4 regions of the Lipingzhangella rawalii genome follow, and region 3 is predicted to be linked to each of the others. Evidence: riboswitches for the same ligand, from Rfam matches in the RefSeq annotation. Region 3 holds a riboswitch; each other region holds the start of a gene.

Region 1 (4,375 bases), on a different contig from region 3:
GCTGGTCGGTTTTCCCACGTCCGTCCTGGCGTTCGTTCTCCTCGTTGCGGGAGGTGCACTGGGGCTGGGCACGGCCCTGCTCGGGGTGGGGTTGCCGATCCTCGCGGCGACACTACGGGTGGCCCGCGGATTCGCGGCCACCGAACGGGCTCTCGCACCCATCGTCCTGGGACACACCCTGGGAACGCCTCGGCACCGAAGCGCGGCGGCGTCGGACCGTGGGTTTCGGAGTGTGATCACACCACTAACCTGCCCACAAAGCTGGATGGACGTCGCGCACGGCATCCTGCGGTTTCCCCTCGCGGTCGTCACCTTCGTGCTGGTCGTGGTGTGGTGGGCGGTTGCCCTCGCTGGGGTCACCTACCCCGCCTATGCGTGGATCGTGCACGGTATTCCCGGAAACCACGGGCTGGTGGAGCTGCTCGGCTACGGTGACAGCCTGGGACTCGCCGTACTCGCGCACACGGGAATAGGGATCCTGTTCGCGGCAACCCTGCCGATCGTGGTTCGTGGAGCTGCCCTGGTCCAGGCAAGCCTGGCTCAGGGATTCCTGGCCCCACTCCCCCCACTGGCCCCGGAGGGCACCCCGAACCCCGAACCCGCGCCCCAGGGGCCGGGAACGACCCTCACATGAGGGGCGCGGAGGGGCGTCCACTCTGCGCACGCAACTGCTCGGCAAAGGCTTCGGCCTGCGTGAGCTGCTCGCGGAGCGAGGCGCAGCGGCTGGCGATAGCCTCCTCGAACTCGGAGAGCTGCTGCAACAGCCGCGTGCGGTGGTCGTGTTCCCCGTCCCCCACGGGCAGCCGATCCAGTTGATCCAGGATATTCAGTAGCCGGCGGGTGTCCTCCAGACTGAACTCCAGGGGACGCATCCGTGTGATCAACAGCAGCCGCTGCACATCGGATTCGCAGTACAACCGGAATCCGCCTGGAGAACGGGCCGACGGCGTGACCAGCCCCATCTCGTCGTAGTACCGGATGGTGCGCAGCGACAGACCGGTTCGTTCTGCGACAGTGCCGATTTGCATGTGCTCCGTGGCCATCACCGCACCTCCTCGGAGCCTGCCACCCTATCGTCCAGGCCCGGCCCCACGGCTGCTGTCGGCGCCGTAGGACCGGGCAGGCCGCTCGGAACAGTCACCCGCTCGTGGGCGCGGTACTGCGGCAGGCTGAGTCCGGGCTGGGCCGTGCCGACGGACGACGGCCTCAGGGATGGATGACGTGCAGCCGGTCCGGGAGTGCGACACACCGTGTGCTTCGGGTGATATCGGCAACCGGCCGTCCGTCGCGCAACACGGTGAAGCTGTGCTGCGCGGGATCCACCGTCAGCACGGAGCCCGAGAACGCCGAGTTCTCGTCATCGGCCACCGCACAGACCAGCTGACCCGACGTCGGGCCGTCGCCCAGCCGGACACGCAGGTGTCGGGTGTCGCTCACCGGGAGCTCCTGGCCGTCCAGGCTCACGTGGAGCTGTCCCGCCTCGGGTGTGCTGGGGTAGATCTCGAAGTCACTGAGCGCGACGTCAATGATCTCCTCATTCTCGCGCAGTCCGAGCACGGTTGCCGGTGGGGTGGTCTCGGTGGGGCGCTGGAGCAGCGGAAGCCCCAGCAGGGCCGCCAGACGCTGCGCCTTGACCGTGGGCCAGCCACCCGAGTCCACCAACAGGCACAGATCCTGGTAGTCGGGCTGGCTGAGCTGCTCCCGCAGCCGGGGAGTGGACAGCGGTGCGATATCGATCGGGCTTCGCTCGTCGGTCAACAGCCGTGCTCGCAGCTGAACGCTGCGTTCCCGGCTTGCCTGGTCGAATCCACGGAGCACCCCGATGGTGCCCGAGTTGACCCACGGTGCGGCGGCGTCGGCGAGTGCGACGATGCCGTCCGGGACCTCCTGCTGGGTGTTAGCGATCACGAGGTACCTCCGGAAGGTGCTGCCAAAGGCTACGCAGGTTCGAGTATGGAGCGTCCGGGAGCTGGCCGAGAGTGGCCAGTACGGCGGGCGACGCGCCCTGCAACTCGGCCGCGCTGACCATCTGCCCGGGGCGCAGAGGCCCCGAGCTGAACGCGCCCTCCAAAGTGTCGGCGATCTCCCGCCGGGTCACGCTCATGTGTTACCTCAGGTCTCGGTTGTGGCGGCGACCGGTCGGACCCGACTGGGTCCGACCGGGCCGTCCAGATGGCGCGGTGTCCGCAATCCCTGCTGGTCGACGCATGGTGTCGGCCGCGGCGGGGATACCACGGTGTGGATGTGACGGTGGGGTCGGGCGCAGCCCAGAGCCTGGCCCGCCCCCACCGTGACAAGCGGAAGGCCAGAAGCACACGGCGATTACGGCTGACCTTGTCGGGAGCGACTCTACCCTCTCGTTGGGGAAGGGTTACTGGAGGGGCACACGTTCGCTGTTCACGCGAACGCATCACGAATCCGCTGCACACGGCGGTGTGGCGGCCTGGTGGTCCAGGAGTGCGGCATGGCAGCGCGACGGGTATCCCCGAACACGGAGCAGCGTGACATGTATCTCAGTCACTGACGGGGGCTGTGCCGTGTCGATACCCGCCGTGCCGGCCCGGGACAGCCGCACCCGGCGCGCCGCCGCAATGGACCGGCGGCCCCGAGCCGACCAGCCAGCGGAGCATCGGCCGTGCCCGGTGGTGCTGGCACTGCTGCTGGCCCGGCGGCGACCAGTACCGGGGCGCGGAGTGCGGTCTCCTACCGGGTGGGTGCTGCTCCCCAGGACTCCCCGCGTTGGCGCGGAGTTGCTACTCTCAACAGTGCGACAGGTTCTCCCGGGAGTCAGCACACGGTGGCGACCGGGGGAGGCAACAGGGAATCCGGTGAGAATCCGGGACTGCCCCGCAGCGGTTAGTGGGAACGAACGCCGTCACCGCGGTGATCGCGGTAAAGCACTGGACGCCACGTCCGGGAAGCGACGGCCAGTAGGCCGAGTGTCGAGAGCTCACGCGCCCACGAGTCCGAAGACCTGCCTGTGGTAGCGCCCACCGCCCGGTGGGCGCTTGCGTCCGAGCCTCGCGGGTGGGCAGGGAGCGAGAGACAGAGCGACCCGGGTGCCCCGGTCCTCCTCGCCGATGCTGCGCGCGTGCCTCGGACGCCGCAGACGAGCTCGCGAGGAGAGAGCAAGTGACTGATCGTAACCCCGTTGGCGCCACCATTCTTGGCTATCCCCGGATCGGACCCGATCGGGAGCTCAAGCGTGCGGTGGAAAGCTACTGGGCCGGAACCAGCACCGCCGCCGACCTGGAGGAAACCGCCCGGACACTGCGGGTGAACACCTGGGACGAGCTCAAGGCGGCCGGGCTGGACTCGATTCCCTCCAACACCTTCTCCTATTACGACCAGGTTCTGGACACCGCAGCCCTGGTCGGTGCCCTACCTCCGCGCCACACCGAGCTGGGGCTCTCCCCCCTGGACACCTACTTCGCCGCGGCTCGCGGCACCCAACAGGCCCCCGCCCTGGAAATGACCAAGTGGTTCGACACGAACTACCACTACCTGGTTCCGGAGCTGGGCCCGGATACCGGGTTCGCACTGGCGGGCAGCAAGCCCATCGACGAGTACGTTGAGGCCCGCAAACTGGGCCTGGAGACCCGGCCGGTACTGCTGGGGCCGGTCACCTTCCTGCTGCTGGCCAAGGCACACGCCGACGCGCCGGAGGACTTCCAGCCGTTGTCCCTCCTGGAACGACTGCTTCCGGTGTACGAGGAGCTGTTGGCCGCCCTGCACTCCGCCGGGGCGGAGTGGGTCCAGTTGGACGAACCGGCGTTCGTGGCCGACCGTTCCGCCGCGGAGCTGGCCGCGCTGGACCAGGCCTACACCCGGCTGGGTGGGCGTCCAGACCGTCCGAGCATCCTGGTGGCCAGTTACTTCGGTTCCCTCGGGGAGGCGCTGGGGACCCTCGCCCGCGTACCGGTGGAGGGTTTGGCTCTCGACCTGGTCACCGACCCCACCGCCGGAGATGCGGCCGCCGCACAGACGGCCCTGCGGGACAAGGAGGTCGTGGCCGGGGTTGTGGACGGGCGCAACATCTGGCGAACCGACGTCGACACGGCGATGACCAAGGCCGCCACCCTGCTGGGCAGCGTCGGGCGTTTGGGGGTGTCCACTTCCTGTTCCCTGCTCCACGTTCCCTACGACGTGGACCGAGAGACCGCAATGCCCGAACGGCTGCGCAGCTGGCTGGCCTTCGCGCGGCAGAAGGTCGCCGAGGTGGTGCTGCTCGGTCGGGCCCTGCGCCACGGGCAGGACGCTGCGTCCGTGGTGGACGAGTTGGCGCGGGCCCGCGCGGCCGTGGCGGATCGGGGCAGCGCCAGTGACCTGCGTGAGCCCCGGGTTCGGGCGCGACTGGACTCCCTGCGGCCCGAGC
Region 2 (4,375 bases), on a different contig from region 3:
CGGGCAGGCGGCATGGGGCCGTGTTCCCGCAGCAGATGCTGGAGCGAGGAGCCTCGCACCAGTTGCATGACCACCCAGGGATGTCCCTGTGCCTCGACCACGTCGTACACGGTGGTGACCCCCGGCTCATCGGACAGCCGGGCCGCGGTGCGGGCCTCTCTCCGGACTCGGGCATGCGCCTCGGTCCGTTCGGCTTCGGCAAGCTCCATGGGCAGACGCACTTCCTTGAGGGCGACCTCCCGCCCCAGTTCCACGTCCCGGGCTCGCCAAACCATGCCCATTCCGCCCCGCCCCAGGGCCTCCACCAGCTCGTACCGGCCTGCAACGATCCGCGCCGCCTGGTCCGCTACCATCACATCGCCTCATTCAGGGGACGAAGCCTCGACGCTCCGCGGGACAGAACGGCCACCAGGGTAGCGAAAGCGGCAGCGCCGTGGCTGTGGGGATTCGGGCGACCAGTCACCGCAATGGCGGCCGGACAGGCATCACGGATCGTGTTGGAACGACCCCATAGTGCCGTGGATCACCTCGTCGTAGCGGATGCGTTCGGGCTGCGGCCCGGCCCAGGTCAGGGTGTAGGACACCCGGTTGTCCACGTGCACCTGGAGCCAGATCTCGAACCAGTCGGACTCCTCGACATCCAGATGCCGGTCCAGATAGGCGTCGGTGTAGGTGACGCTCGCCTCGATTGCCGCCACGTCCCAGTGGCTGGGCCATTCCCGAAACCGCTCCGGATCGAGTTCGGTGTAGCTGTAGTCTGCGTACACGTTCGCGGTGGACATATCCTCGGCGAATCCGGCCAGCTGCATTGAGGCGTCCGGGCCGTCCTCGTGCTCGGCCCAGGGCAGCACCGCCATGGCCAACGCGTCGGTGTCCTGGCGCTGTTCGATCTCGACCCCGGTCCGGTCCTGCCCACTGTCACGAGTGGCAAGCTCCCAGCCCGCCGGATGACGCACCAGGAACTGCTCTCCCTCGTGGTACTCGTACTCGGTCGTGACCGGGCGTAGGTTCCGCTCCCAGTAGAGCGTGCCACCCAGGCCCGCCGCCACCAGCACCGACACCAGTAACACGGCGCCAGTCCAGATGCGCCGACGACGCCGGTGCCGGCGCGTCCGGCCGGCCCCCGCCGTGCGTTCCGGGGGAGCATGGTCCGTCATGGTTGACTCCCTGGGGGAATGTCAGGAGTACAGCCAGAAGCCGGTCCAGACTAGCGAGTATGGACAGACGCGTCCCTCCGTTGCACCAATCGGGACCGCACTGATACCAGCCCGCAATATCCGCAGTTCACAACGGATCTCCGTGGTGTACCAGTAGGTGCCTGTGCTCCCCTGCGCCCGAACCACCGACGGCGGTGTGCGATCATCGGAAAAACTGCACGGGTCGTAGTGCACGGGAAGCCGGTGTGAAACCGGCGCGGTCCTCGCCACTGTGACCGGAGGGCACGGCACCACGCGCCACTGGGTCTGGAGATCCGGGAAGGCGGTGCCGTGCGGGGACCCGAGTCCCGACTCCGGGAGCCAGGAGACCGGCTACGACCCAGCGACGGTACGACCACGAAGGATGGTTGGGTCCCCATGACTCATATCGACGCGCGCACCCGAGGTGTGCGCACTCTCGCTCCGATTCTCGGCCTCACCCTTGCCCTCGGCGCATGTAGCCCCACGGATGGCGGGGACGGCGGCACCACGGACGAGGGTGGCCAAGCCGCCGGCGACACGATCCAGAACTGCGACATCGAGGTTCCCGCCGACGAGGCCCCGGAGCGCGTGTTCGCCGCCTACCAGCCCGCGATCGAGATGGCCCACGCGCTGGGCATCAGCGACCGGCTGGTGGGCACGGCCTACCTGGACGCCGAGGTCCTGCCGGAGTACGCCGAAGCTCAGGAAGCCCAGGAGTACTATGCGAACATCCCCAGCCGCGAGGAGCTACTGAACCACGATCCGGACTTCGTGCTGTCCGGGTTCAACGGGGTGTTTGCCGACGGTGGAGACGGCAGTTTCGGCACCCGCACCGAGCTGCGGGAGCTGGGCATCGAGAGCTGGATCTTCAGCCCGCTGTGCCCCTCCGAGGACGGCGGCACCGACGAGTCCATCGACCCCAGCACGGTGACGATGGACAGTATCTACGCGGACCTGCACGACCTCGGCACGATCTTCGGTGTGGAGGAGCGGGCCGAGGAGGTCGTCACCGAGATGCAGGAGACGGTCTCCGAAACCGAGGAGATCGTTGCGGAGGCGGAGGACACTCCCTCGGTGGTCATCGGCCGTCCCGATGACGAGGGCTTCCGGGTCACCGGGGAACCGGACTTCTCCACGGTGCTGTTGGAACACGCCGGCGCCGAGAACCCCTTCGCGGACCTGGACGAGGCCCGCAACATCGACGTGAGCACCGAGGAACTGATCGAGCGGGATCCGGACTACATCCTGGTGGATGTGTGCTGCGACGCGGAGATGACCGCCGCCGACGCGGCCGACGGCGTCGCCGAGATCCGCAACGACCCGGCCCTGGCCAACGTCACCGCAGTGGAGGAAGACCAGGTCCTGGAATTCACGTTCGCCGACCGCTCCGCCGGGGTGCGTAGTGCGCCCGTGGTGGCGGAGATCGCCGAGATGGTGCACCCGGAGCTCTACGAGTAACGCCATGGCTTCGCACGCACCCGCCCCGGCTGCGTCCGCCCCCATCCTGGCCGCCCTCCGCGCCCGGCTCCAGGCCGCGGCCGAGGGGGCCGGGATGTTGCAGGGCAGCTGGTCCCGCACCGCCGGGCTGTTCGTCGCGGTGTGCGCCCTGGGCGCCACCACACTCGCCTCGCTGCTGTACGGCAACCAGACCCTCGCCCTCGCCGATGTGCACGCGGCCTACTTCTCCTACACCGGCTCCAACACCGACCTGGTGATCCTGCATCTGCGGGTGCCACGCACCCTGGTCGGTCTGGTGGTGGGTATGGCCCTGGGTATGGCCGGTGTCCTGGTCCAGGGCATCACCCGCAACCCCCTGGGTGGCCCGGGCATTCTGGGCATCAATGCTGGGGCCGCCGTCGCCGCCGTTCTGGCGATCACCGTCCTGGGCACCGGCGCGCTGATCGGCTACGTCTGGTTCGCATTCCTGGGGGCTGCCCTCGCCGCGGTCCTCGTCTACACCGTGGCCTCGCTCGGTCAGGGCGGTGCCAGTCCGGTGAAACTGGCGGTCGCTGGTGCTGCGGTCAGTGCCATGCTTGGCTCGGTAACCTCGGCGATCATCCTGACCGACCGGACTGCACTTAACGAGTATCGGTTCTGGACGGTCGGCTCCCTCGCCGGAGCCGACACCGCAACCCTCCTGTACGCGACCCCGCTGATCGCCCTCGGAGCACTGGTGGCGATTGGCCTGACCCGCACGCTGAACACGCTCGCGCTCGGTGACGAGATGGCGCGCAGCCTGGGCAGTCGCATCTGGCTCACCCGGGCGCTGGGTGGGCTGGCGGTGGTGCTGTTGGCCGGTACGGCGACGGCGGCAGCGGGACCGATCGGCTTCGTCGGCCTGGCCGTACCCCATGTCGCGCGTGCCATCGCCGGTCCGGACTATCGTTGGATCCTTCCGTGGACGGCGGTACTGGCTCCCCTCCTCCTGCTGGCCGCGGACATTCTGGGTCGGATCGTGGCGCGTCCCGAGGAGCTCCAGGTGGGGATCGTGACCGCGTTGGTGGGGGCACCGTTCTTCATCTACCTGGTGCGACGGCGAAAGTTGGCGTCACTGTGAGTACACGTCTGTCGTCCCCCATGGTGCGCCGCAGCGAGCTCCTGCCGGCGGGCACCCGCGTCCTCGGCCCCCGAGGCGTCTCCCTGCGTATCTACGGACCGGCGGTGCTGGTGGGGGGCGTGTTTACGGGTTTGGCCCTGTTCCTGGCGATGTTGTCGATCACCCTCGGCGACTTCGACATGCGGCTGCGCGACGTGCCGGCCGCGCTGACCGGGCAGGCAAGCCCGCTGGTGACGCACATCGTCGTGGATCTGCGCCTACCCCGGGTCCTCACCGGGCTCGGGGTGGGCGCGGCCCTGGCGATGTCCGGGATGCTGCTGCAACGTCTGGCGCACAACCCCCTGGTGAGTCCGGACATCATCGGGATCAATGCCGGGGCCAGCACGGCGGCGGTGAGCACGATCGTCGTGGTCGGCGGAACCGCGCTCACGATCGCCTCGGGTGCCCTCCTCGGCGCTGTCACCACCGCGGTGCTGCTGTACCTGCTGGCCTATAAGCAAGGCGTCTCCGGCTATCGACTGGTGCTCATCGGGATCGGTGTCACCGCGATGCTGACGTCGGTCACCTCCTACCTAATGACCCGCACCGACCTGGACACCGCGGCCCGCGCCATGTTCTGGCTCACCGGCAGCCTGTCCGG
Region 3 (4,375 bases):
CGCCCGCCCGGCCATGGGGCCCGGAAAGCCGATGCGGGCGTCGACGAATCGGCAGGCCGTCGCGGACTCTGCTCGTCGGGTCTACGTTCGCGCAGCCCAACGGGACCGGCGTCGGGGCCGGGACGGACTCACCACTCGATCCCCCGCTGCCCCTTCTGCCCCACGTCCATGGGATGCCTCACCTTGGACATCTCGGTGACCAGATCCGCGGCGTCCACCAGTCTGGGGTCGGCATCCCGGCCAGTGATCACGACGTGTTGCGTCCCGGGCCGCTGCGCAAGGGTGGCAACCACATCCTCCACATCCACCCATCCCCATTTCATGGGATAGGTGAACTCGTCCAGGACATAGAGCCGATGGGTTTCGGCGGCCAGGTCCCGCTTGATCTGTTCCCAGCCCTCGGCCGCGTCGGCGGCATGGTCCTCGGTTGCGCGTCGATGCCGGATCCAGGACCACCCCTCCCCCATCTTGTTCCAGCTGACAGTGCCACCCTCGCCCGATTCGGCGAGGGTGCGCAGGGCACGTTCCTCCCCGATGCGCCACTTCGCGGACTTGACGAACTGGAACACGCCGATCGACCACCCCTGGGCCCAGGCTCGCGTCGCGAGCCCGAACGCCGCCGTGGATTTCCCTTTCCCGGGGCCCGTGTGCACCATGACCAGCGGACGGTGCCGGCGCTGACGTGTGGTGAGTCCGTCGTCGGGGACGTAGTCGGGCTGGCCCTGTGGCATGGCGTTCGATCAGCTCCTTCAGCAAGGGGACGTCATTTCGGTGGACAGGGGTCAGGCTGCCTGGTTCGGCTGGGTGTACTGGCGAACGATTCCGCTCAGCTCACTACTGGCCAGGTCGTTGAGGTCGGTCCGGTTCCCGGCGAGGGCGGTCGCGAGTCTGCCGGCGTTTCCCAGGCGTACCGGCCCCGCCTCGCAGTCCACCACCACCGACTCCACGTCCGCGGAGCGCAACCAGCCACACATCCGCAGGGCCTCGTCGAAACCACCATGGGTGGACCGGCCGTCGGTGACCAGGATCAGTAGGGGGCGACGTCGGGGATCACGCAGCCGCTCGTTGCGTACCGTCTCCGCGGCGGTACGCAGTCCCGCGCCCAGCGGGGTACGCCCCCCGGTGCGGAGGTCGCGCAGACGCCGAGCCCCCGCCTCCACCGAGGATGTCGGGGGGAGTGCGAGCTCAGCGCCCGCGCCGCGGAACGTGACGAGGCCGACCTTGTCCCTGCGCTGGTAGGCGTCCATCAGGAGACTCAGGACCGCCCCCTTCACGGCGCGCATCCGACGGCGGGCGGCCATGGATCCACTCGCGTCCACACAGAACAGAACGAGGTTGCCCTCCCGTCCCTCCCGGACCGCCTCACGCAGGTCGCTGCTGCGGAGCACCAACCCGCCACCGACACGCCCCCGCTGCTGCTGGTGGGGGGCGGCGGCCCGCAGGGTGGCCGTCAGGTGCGGTGAGGTCACACGACCACGCGGGACCCGGGATCCGGAGATGCGCCCCTGTGGAGTCTCCGCACGGGATCGGCGACCGGGCGTACCGGATCCCATTCCGTCCACCCGAAAGACGGGGGGCCGATAGGTTCCCTCCGGATCCTCGGGTTCCCGAGCGCCCTGGGGCTGCTTCTGGGAGCCGTCATCCTGCCCCTCTGCCCCGGTTCCGGAGCCGGACGCAGAATCCGCCGGGCTCTGAGCCGTTCCGGAGTCGGGAGGCTGCTCGGTCTCCCCGGCATCCCGCTGCTGCTGCGAGGTGTCTCCCGGCGACGGGGGCTGTGCCCCCTCAGTGTCTTTTGGGTCCGCATCACCCGCCTGGTCCAGGGCCTCCTGGAGCCGGTCCTCGTCCAGGTCCGGGGCGTCGAACGGGTCACGACGACGCCGGTGTGGCAGAGCAAGACGTGCGGCGTCCCGAACGTCGTCGGTGGTGACCTCGGGGTGGGCCCGCCAGGCAGCGAGCGCGGTGGCCGCGCGGGCGGTGACCAGGTCGGCGCGGAGACCGTCCACGTCGAAGGCCGCGCAGACCGCGGTGACCTGTTCCAGGGCCGTGTCCGTGAGCTGGACCTGGCCCAGCCGCTGCTGGGCGTCGCGGATACTGGTGGCGAGCTCGGCGTCAGCCTCGGCGTACTGGGCGGCGAAGGCGGACGGGTTCTCCTCGAATGCCAGCCGACGGCGCACCACCTCGGCCCGCTCGGCAGGCTCCCGGGTTGCGGTCGCCTCGACAGTGAGCCCGAAGCGGTCGAGGAGCTGCGGCCGTAGTTCCCCCTCCTCCGGGTTCATCGTTCCAACGAGCAGGAACCGTGCGGCGTGGGAGACCGAGACTCCTTCCCGTTCGACGTGGGAAACTCCCATCGCGGCGGCGTCCAGCAGCAGATCCACCAGATGGTCGTGCAGGAGGTTAACCTCGTCCACGTACAGGGCGCCGCGGTGGGCCTCGGCGAGCAGGCCGGGTTCGAAAGCTTTGACTCCGGAAGTCAGGGCCCGCTCGATGTCCAGGGAGCCGGCCAGCCGGTCCTCGCTGGCCCCGACCGGCAGTTCGACCAGGCGGGCCGGGCGGCTGTGTGTTGTTTCGGCGTCGACGGTGTGCGGCCCGTCGGGACAGTCGGGATCGGGCTGACGCGGATCGCAGGAGAAGCGGCATCCGGCCACAACATCCAGGTCCGGTAGCAGTGCGGCAAGTGCCCGCACGATGGTGGACTTGGCGGTGCCCTTCTCCCCACGCACGAGCACGCCGCCCACTCCGGGCGATACGGCATTGATCAGCAGGGCCAGCTTGAGGTCGTCCATCCCGACGACCGCGCTGAACGGGTAGCGAGCGGTGGCGCTCACGCAGCTCCATCCTTCCTTGGGAATCCTCGCCCACAGGTTTGGTTCTCGGGTGTCGCCCAGTCTCCTGACTTCCAGATCTTCGCTGCCCGCCGCCTTCCCACCGGCGATGCGGCAGTGGCTGTATGGGGGCCGCTTCCTGGTCACAGTGGCGGGACCGTCCCGGACTCACACCGGGTTCCTGCTGCTGACACCGTCGTCCAGGATCGCACACCCGCCGCGCCCCCATCCGGCGGGGGCCGGGCCCCTACCGAGCCCGGCGACGCGAAACTCTGAGCTCGGGGCGATGCAGAGCACGTGGTGTGGTGCTGTACGGGGGCAGCCCGGAACCCGGCCCACCGGACCCTGGTTCTCGGCGCCAGCGCGGACAGGCTGCGCACGGAATGGCCCCAGGACACGTTCGGCCTGCGGTGCCCTGCGCACACACGCAAAGGGCTGGCGTGAAGGGACGTTCAACGTCCGTCCACGCCAGCCCTTGATCCGTAGCGGGGGCAGGATTTGAACCTGCGACCTTTGGGTTATGAGCCCAACGAGCTACCGAACTGCTCCACCCCGCGTCGATGCGTTTTCAACGTTAGGGGTTGTGGCGGGGGTATGCAACTCGGCGTGGCCGCACAGGGGCCGGGTGTGTGGCATCGCACAGCGTGGAGCCGCCAGTTGGGGCCGCTGGTTTCCGGCGATTCCTGCCGGGGGCGACCGGTGGAGGTGCGTTCTAGGATGCGCAGCACCTGAAACAACGCGTCGTGGTGGAGGGGCTGGATGAGTGACACGGGCGAGGAGACGACGGGGCTGGTCTTCCACTCGGCCAGAGAGTTGGCCGGGTTGCTGCACGCGGGTGCGGTGTCGGCGCGGGAGGTGGTCCGGGCCCACCTGGACCGGATCGAGCGGGTCAACCCGAAGATCAATGCGGTGGTGTCACTGTGTGCGGAACGTGCCCTGACGGAGGCCCACGCTGCGGACGAGCGGTGGGCGGCCGGTGCGGCCGTAGGGCCGCTGCACGGGCTACCGATCGCCCACAAGGACACGCATGCCACCGCGGGAGTGCGCACCACCTCGGGCTCTCCCCTATTTGCCGACCACGTTCCGGACCGGGACGAGCTGGTCGTGGAACGGATCCGCGCCGCGGGGGCGATCACGGTCGGCAAGTCGAACGTTCCGGAATTCGCGGCGGGCTCGCACACCTTCAACCCGGTGTTTGGGACCACCCGCAACCCCTACGACGTCTCCCGCTCGGCCGGGGGCAGTAGTGGGGGCGCGGCGGCGGCTCTGGCCGCTGGCTTGCACCCTTTGGCCGAGGGTTCGGACATGGGGGGCTCGCTGCGGAATCCGGCCTCGTTCACGAACGTGGTGGGTCTGCGCCCGAGCCCCGGGCGGGTCCCGTCCTGGCCGGCGCCGTTGGGCTGGTCGACTCTGAGTGTGCAGGGACCGATGGCTCGGAGTGTGGACGATGTGGGCCTGCTGCTGTCCGTTCTCGCCGGCCCGGACGCGCGAAGTCCGATCGCGGTCCCGGAGTCCCCGGATCGGTTCGCCGCTCCGCCGGAGGCGGATGTGGC
Region 4 (4,375 bases), on a different contig from region 3:
GTTCCTCGGTCAGTCCCTCCCACCAGACGTCCCCGTCGTCGGTGAGGGCCACATTCGTGAAGATGCTGTTGCCCCACAGCGTGCGCACCGCATTGGCGTTGGTGTCCTCGCCGGTGCCCGGGGCGACCCCGAAGAAGCCCGCCTCCGGGTTGATGGCGTACAGGCGGCCGTCGTCGCCGAAACGCATCCAGGCGATGTCGTCACCCACGGTCTCGACCTTCCAGCCGGGGATGGTGGGCTGGAGCATCGCCAGGTTGGTCTTGCCGCAGGCGCTGGGGAAGGCGGCGGCGACATAGCGGGGCTCCCCCTGCGGTGGGGTGAGTTTCAGGATGAGCATGTGCTCGGCCAGCCAGCCCTCATCCCGGGCCATGACCGAGGCGATGCGTAGGGCGTAGCACTTCTTGCCGAGCAGGGCGTTGCCGCCGTATCCCGATCCGTAGGACCAGATTTCGCGGGTCTCGGGGAAGTGGGAGATGTACTTGGTGGAGTTGCAGGGCCAGGGGACGTCCTGCTGTCCCGGCTCCAGCGGGGCCCCGACCGAGTGCACGGCCTTGACGAAGGTGCCGCGCTCCTCGATGAGCCGCAGCGCCGGGGTACCCATGCGGGCCATGATCCGCATGGACACCACAACGTACGGAGAGTCGGTGATCTCCACGCCGAGCTGGGAAATGTTGCCGCCGAGGGGGCCCATGCAGAACGGCACGACATACATGGTGCGGCCGCGCATGCTGCCGGCGAAGACGTCCGCGAACGTCGCGCGCATCTCGGCCGGGTCGACCCAGTTGTTCGTGGGGCCCGCGTCCTCCTTGCGCTCCGAGCAGATGAAGGTGCGGTCCTCCACCCGTGCCACATCGCTGGGGTCGGAGCGGCAGTAGAAGCTGTTGGGACGCAGCTCGTCGTTGAGCCGGACGAAGGTCCCCGCCTCAACGAGCTCGCTGGTCAGGCGGTCCCACTCCTCGGCGGAGCCGTCACACCAGACGATCCGATCCGGCCGGGTGAGGTCGGCGACCTCACGCACCCAGTCGGCCAGCTCACGATGGCTGGTCGGCGGTGCGTCGACGGCATGGGTCAGGTCAGTCACAACGGCTCCTAAAGGTAGGGGTCTTGCGCTCGCATGATGACCGATCCACACCTACGCTGGCCATTTGGCGTAGACAGTTGGCCTAGACCCTTGGCTTAGACCTATTTGCCCAGCGCTCGCCGGGTGTTCACCCCGCGCCCACTGCCTCGACGCGTTCCGCGACGGCTTGCGCGATCGTCCAGTCCTGGATTCCGGTACCCACTGACGTGAACACGGTGCGTCCCGATCGCCGCACCGGATGCCGCAACAGCTCGCCCAATTCGCAAATGTCGCCCTCGGAGCGGTGACCGGACTCCACGGCGTGAATAACCTCACCCGACTCGGCCAGAGCGGCGCTCCGTTTCTCCACCGCCAGCACCTCCGCCTCCGCGAGCAGCTCTGCGGGCAGCTCACGCATACTGGGCCGGAAGGATCCGATGGCGTTGACGTGCACCTGATCATGCAGGTCACTGGCGGCAAGCACGGGATCACGGGCGGAGGTGGCGCAACTCACAATGGGCATGCCGGACACGGCTACGCGAATGGCATCCGGCCCGGACGAATCCGTGCCCGTGGCCGTGATCCGCGTGTCCACAAGTTCGGCCCGTAGCAGCGCGGCCAAGCGCTGGGCGTTGTCCGTACTGCGACTGACGATCCGCAGCTCCCGCAGCGGGCGGACCGCGTGGACGGCGCGAACCTGGTCCGGGGCCTGTGCCCCGGATCCGACCAGCGCCATCCGGTCGGCGTCCGCGTCAGCCAGCAGATCGGTGGCCAGGCCGGCAATGGCACCGGTTCGCAGGGTGGTGACCGCCTCCGCCTCCATCACCAGCGGGGTGGCGCGCTTCGGGTCCAGCCAGGAGAGAGTGCCGACCACTGCGGGCTGCCGGTTCAGCTGCACACTCAGCGCCTTCACCACCGCCGTGCCGGTGCGTACATGCCGGGCCACCATCACCAGCACCGAACCGTCCGCCAGCGCCTGCCGGCCGGGCATGTCGAAGGCCGCGTCACCGTGTTCGGCCACCTCGATCAGGACCCTGCGCAGCTCCGCGATGGCCGCGGACATGGGCACGCTGCGACGAACCTCGTCACCACTGACGGTGTGCACGGTCATCCACGTCCCCACTCTCGGCGCGCGTGGTGAATGTCAGGTTCCTCACCCTAGAAGATGTGTCACCCTAAAAGGAACGACAAAGCACGAACCATGACGACGGCGAACCGAGGAAGCCGGTGCGAATCCGGCGCGGTCCCGCCACTGTGAGTCGGGGAGCCGGTCCCATCGATGGCCACTGTCCTGCGGGATGGGAAGGCCGGGACCCAGGCAGTGACCCGCGAGCCAGGAGACTCCTCGCCGTTGTCCCTCACCAACCGGGGCGGATTTCCCCGAGAGAGGACTGGCCCAACCATGGCTGTGCCTGTGGTGCCGGCGCTCGCTATGGCCACGCGCACCCACCGCCACTGGCCGCTGCACGCCGCGGACCCCACCGCTGACGTGGAGCCGGTGGCCACTCTTTCGTGCCCCCGGTGTGGATCCGGTCCCGTCCTCGCACGGGACAACGACATGTTGGCCGCCGGCCCCAGTCCCGTTGGAACACACCATGCACTCTGCTCGATTCCTGCTTCCCATCCTCGCGCCCACGCTCGCCCTGACCGCCTGCGGCGCCACCGGAACTGAGAACGCAACCGACGACACCGCGTCTGCACCCCCGGCAGCTTCCGCCGACTGTGTGCAGGACTACGACCCGCAGGCAGACGCGGACACCGACTACTTCCCAGAGAAACTCGAGCTGGACCACGCCGAGAACCTCACCATCGACTACGAGAACCACTACCAGGTGGTGACCGTCGAGGAACCGGCTCCGGATGCGGATCCGGAACGCTACGTGCTGCTGCGCTGCGGCCTCCCCGAACCCGAGCTGACGGACGAGCTCGCGGAGGCTCCCGTGGTGGAGGTTCCGGTGGACAGTGTGTTCTCCCGCTCCACCACGCACCTGCCGCTGTTCCAACTGCTGGACCGCACCGAGACCGTCACCGGAGTCGCTGATGGGTCCACGGTCAGCACAACGGAGTACCGCGAGCGCCTGGACGACGGAGACATCGTGGAGTTCGCTGTTGACCAGACCCTCGATCAGGAATTGGTAATCAGCCACGATCCGGATCTGGTCATGACCGCGGGAGTGCAGGACCCCGACGATCAGGGAGTACGCGATGCGGGCATTCCCGTCATCGCGAACGCGGAATGGCTGGAGCCAACCCCCCTGGGCCGTGCCGAGTGGATCAAGCTGGCCGCGGCGCTCACCGGGACCGAACGCCAGGCGCGCGCGGAGTTCGCCGACATCGAGGCGGACTACCGGGATATCGCGGAGCAGGTCGCCGACGCCGAGTCCGTGCAGGTACTCACGGGCCAGATGCGCGACGGGGTGTGGACTGTACCGGCCGGGGACTCCTACGCCGGCCGGCTCCTGGCGGACGCCGGGGCCGACTACGCCTGGTCGGACACCACCGGCGGGGCGAGTGTCGAGCTGGACGTGGAGGAGGTGCTGGCCCAGGCCCAGGACACCACTCCCTGGATCGCCGGCGCCGACTGGGGCAGCCTCGACGACGTCACCGCAGACGACGGCCGTTACGCGGAGTTCACGGCGGTCACGACCGGGGAGGTGTGGACCAACAACAACAAGATCGGTCCCACCGGCGGCAACCTCTACTGGGAAGAGGGGGTGAGCCGGCCCGACCTGGTGTTGGCCGACCTGGTGCGGATCGTGCATCCGGACCTGCTGGAGGAGCACGAGCTCGTGTACTACCGACAGCTGGACGAGGCATGACCCACACGGTCGACGGTGGGGTGGGGATGCACCAGGCAGCACCCCCACTCCCCCGCCCCCGTGCTCGGATGCCCGTTCCAGCACGACTCGGGGCGCTGAGCGCCGCCACGGCCAGCCTGCTGGCTCTGGCGCTGGTTCTGGGGTCCACTCCGATCCCACTGGTCGAGGTGGGCCACGCCCTGTTCGGAACCGGCCCCGTCAGCGCACAGACGCACACCATCGTCTGGGAGGTCCGGCTCCCCCGCGCGGTGACCGCGCTGGCCGCCGGATCGGCGCTGGGCCTGGCCGGGCTCCAGATGCAGACCCTGCTGCGCAACCCCCTGGCCGAGCCCTACATTCTGGGGGTCAGTTCCGGTGCCAGCCTGGGCGTGGCCATCGTGGTCCTGGCGTCGGGTAGCGGAAGCGCGGCCTTCACCGCCGGTCTTGCCGGCGGTGGCCGTGCGGGCACGGTGCTGGCGGCGGCCATGGGTGCCGCGTCCGTCCTCGCGCTCATGCT

The links. Region 3 has a riboswitch for cobalamin ahead of RIF23_RS12240 (putative cobaltochelatase). Riboswitches for the same ligand answer to the same signal wherever they lie in the genome.
Region 1: it holds a riboswitch for cobalamin, as region 3 does, so the genes downstream of both, metE (5-methyltetrahydropteroyltriglutamate--homocysteine S-methyltransferase) here and RIF23_RS12240 (putative cobaltochelatase) in region 3, are expected to answer to the same signal.
Region 2: it holds a riboswitch for cobalamin, as region 3 does, so the genes downstream of both, RIF23_RS09825 (ABC transporter substrate-binding protein) here and RIF23_RS12240 (putative cobaltochelatase) in region 3, are expected to answer to the same signal.
Region 4: it holds a riboswitch for cobalamin, as region 3 does, so the genes downstream of both, RIF23_RS08400 (ABC transporter substrate-binding protein) here and RIF23_RS12240 (putative cobaltochelatase) in region 3, are expected to answer to the same signal.

What each region holds. Positions count from the first base shown of each region.
Region 1 covers NZ_JAVLVT010000006.1:219,653-224,027, forward strand. The annotation lists gene RIF23_RS14950 (sensor domain-containing protein) at 1-634, shown strand, start outside; gene RIF23_RS14955 (MerR family transcriptional regulator) at 627-1,043, opposite strand; gene RIF23_RS14960 (hypothetical protein) at 1,207-1,908, opposite strand; gene RIF23_RS14965 (hypothetical protein) at 1,898-2,104, opposite strand; cobalamin riboswitch at 2,756-2,996, shown strand; gene metE (5-methyltetrahydropteroyltriglutamate--homocysteine S-methyltransferase) at 3,133-4,375, shown strand, end outside.
Region 2 covers NZ_JAVLVT010000004.1:34,051-38,425, forward strand. The annotation lists gene RIF23_RS09815 (serine/threonine-protein kinase) at 1-353, opposite strand, end outside; gene RIF23_RS09820 (hypothetical protein) at 486-1,157, opposite strand; cobalamin riboswitch at 1,367-1,548, shown strand; gene RIF23_RS09825 (ABC transporter substrate-binding protein) at 1,575-2,636, shown strand; gene RIF23_RS09830 (FecCD family ABC transporter permease) at 2,641-3,735, shown strand; gene RIF23_RS09835 (FecCD family ABC transporter permease) at 3,756-4,375, shown strand, end outside.
Region 3 covers NZ_JAVLVT010000005.1:272,228-276,602, reverse strand. The annotation lists gene cobO (cob(I)yrinic acid a,c-diamide adenosyltransferase) at 129-731, opposite strand; gene RIF23_RS12240 (putative cobaltochelatase) at 783-2,825, opposite strand; cobalamin riboswitch at 2,863-3,035, opposite strand; tRNA gene RIF23_RS12235 (tRNA-Met) at 3,306-3,379, opposite strand; gene RIF23_RS12230 (amidase) at 3,582-4,375, shown strand, end outside.
Region 4 covers NZ_JAVLVT010000003.1:364,325-368,699, reverse strand. The annotation lists gene RIF23_RS08410 (phosphoenolpyruvate carboxykinase (GTP)) at 1-1,072, opposite strand, end outside; gene RIF23_RS08405 (ornithine cyclodeaminase family protein) at 1,209-2,171, opposite strand; cobalamin riboswitch at 2,255-2,424, shown strand; gene RIF23_RS08400 (ABC transporter substrate-binding protein) at 2,656-3,879, shown strand; gene RIF23_RS08395 (FecCD family ABC transporter permease) at 3,876-4,375, shown strand, end outside.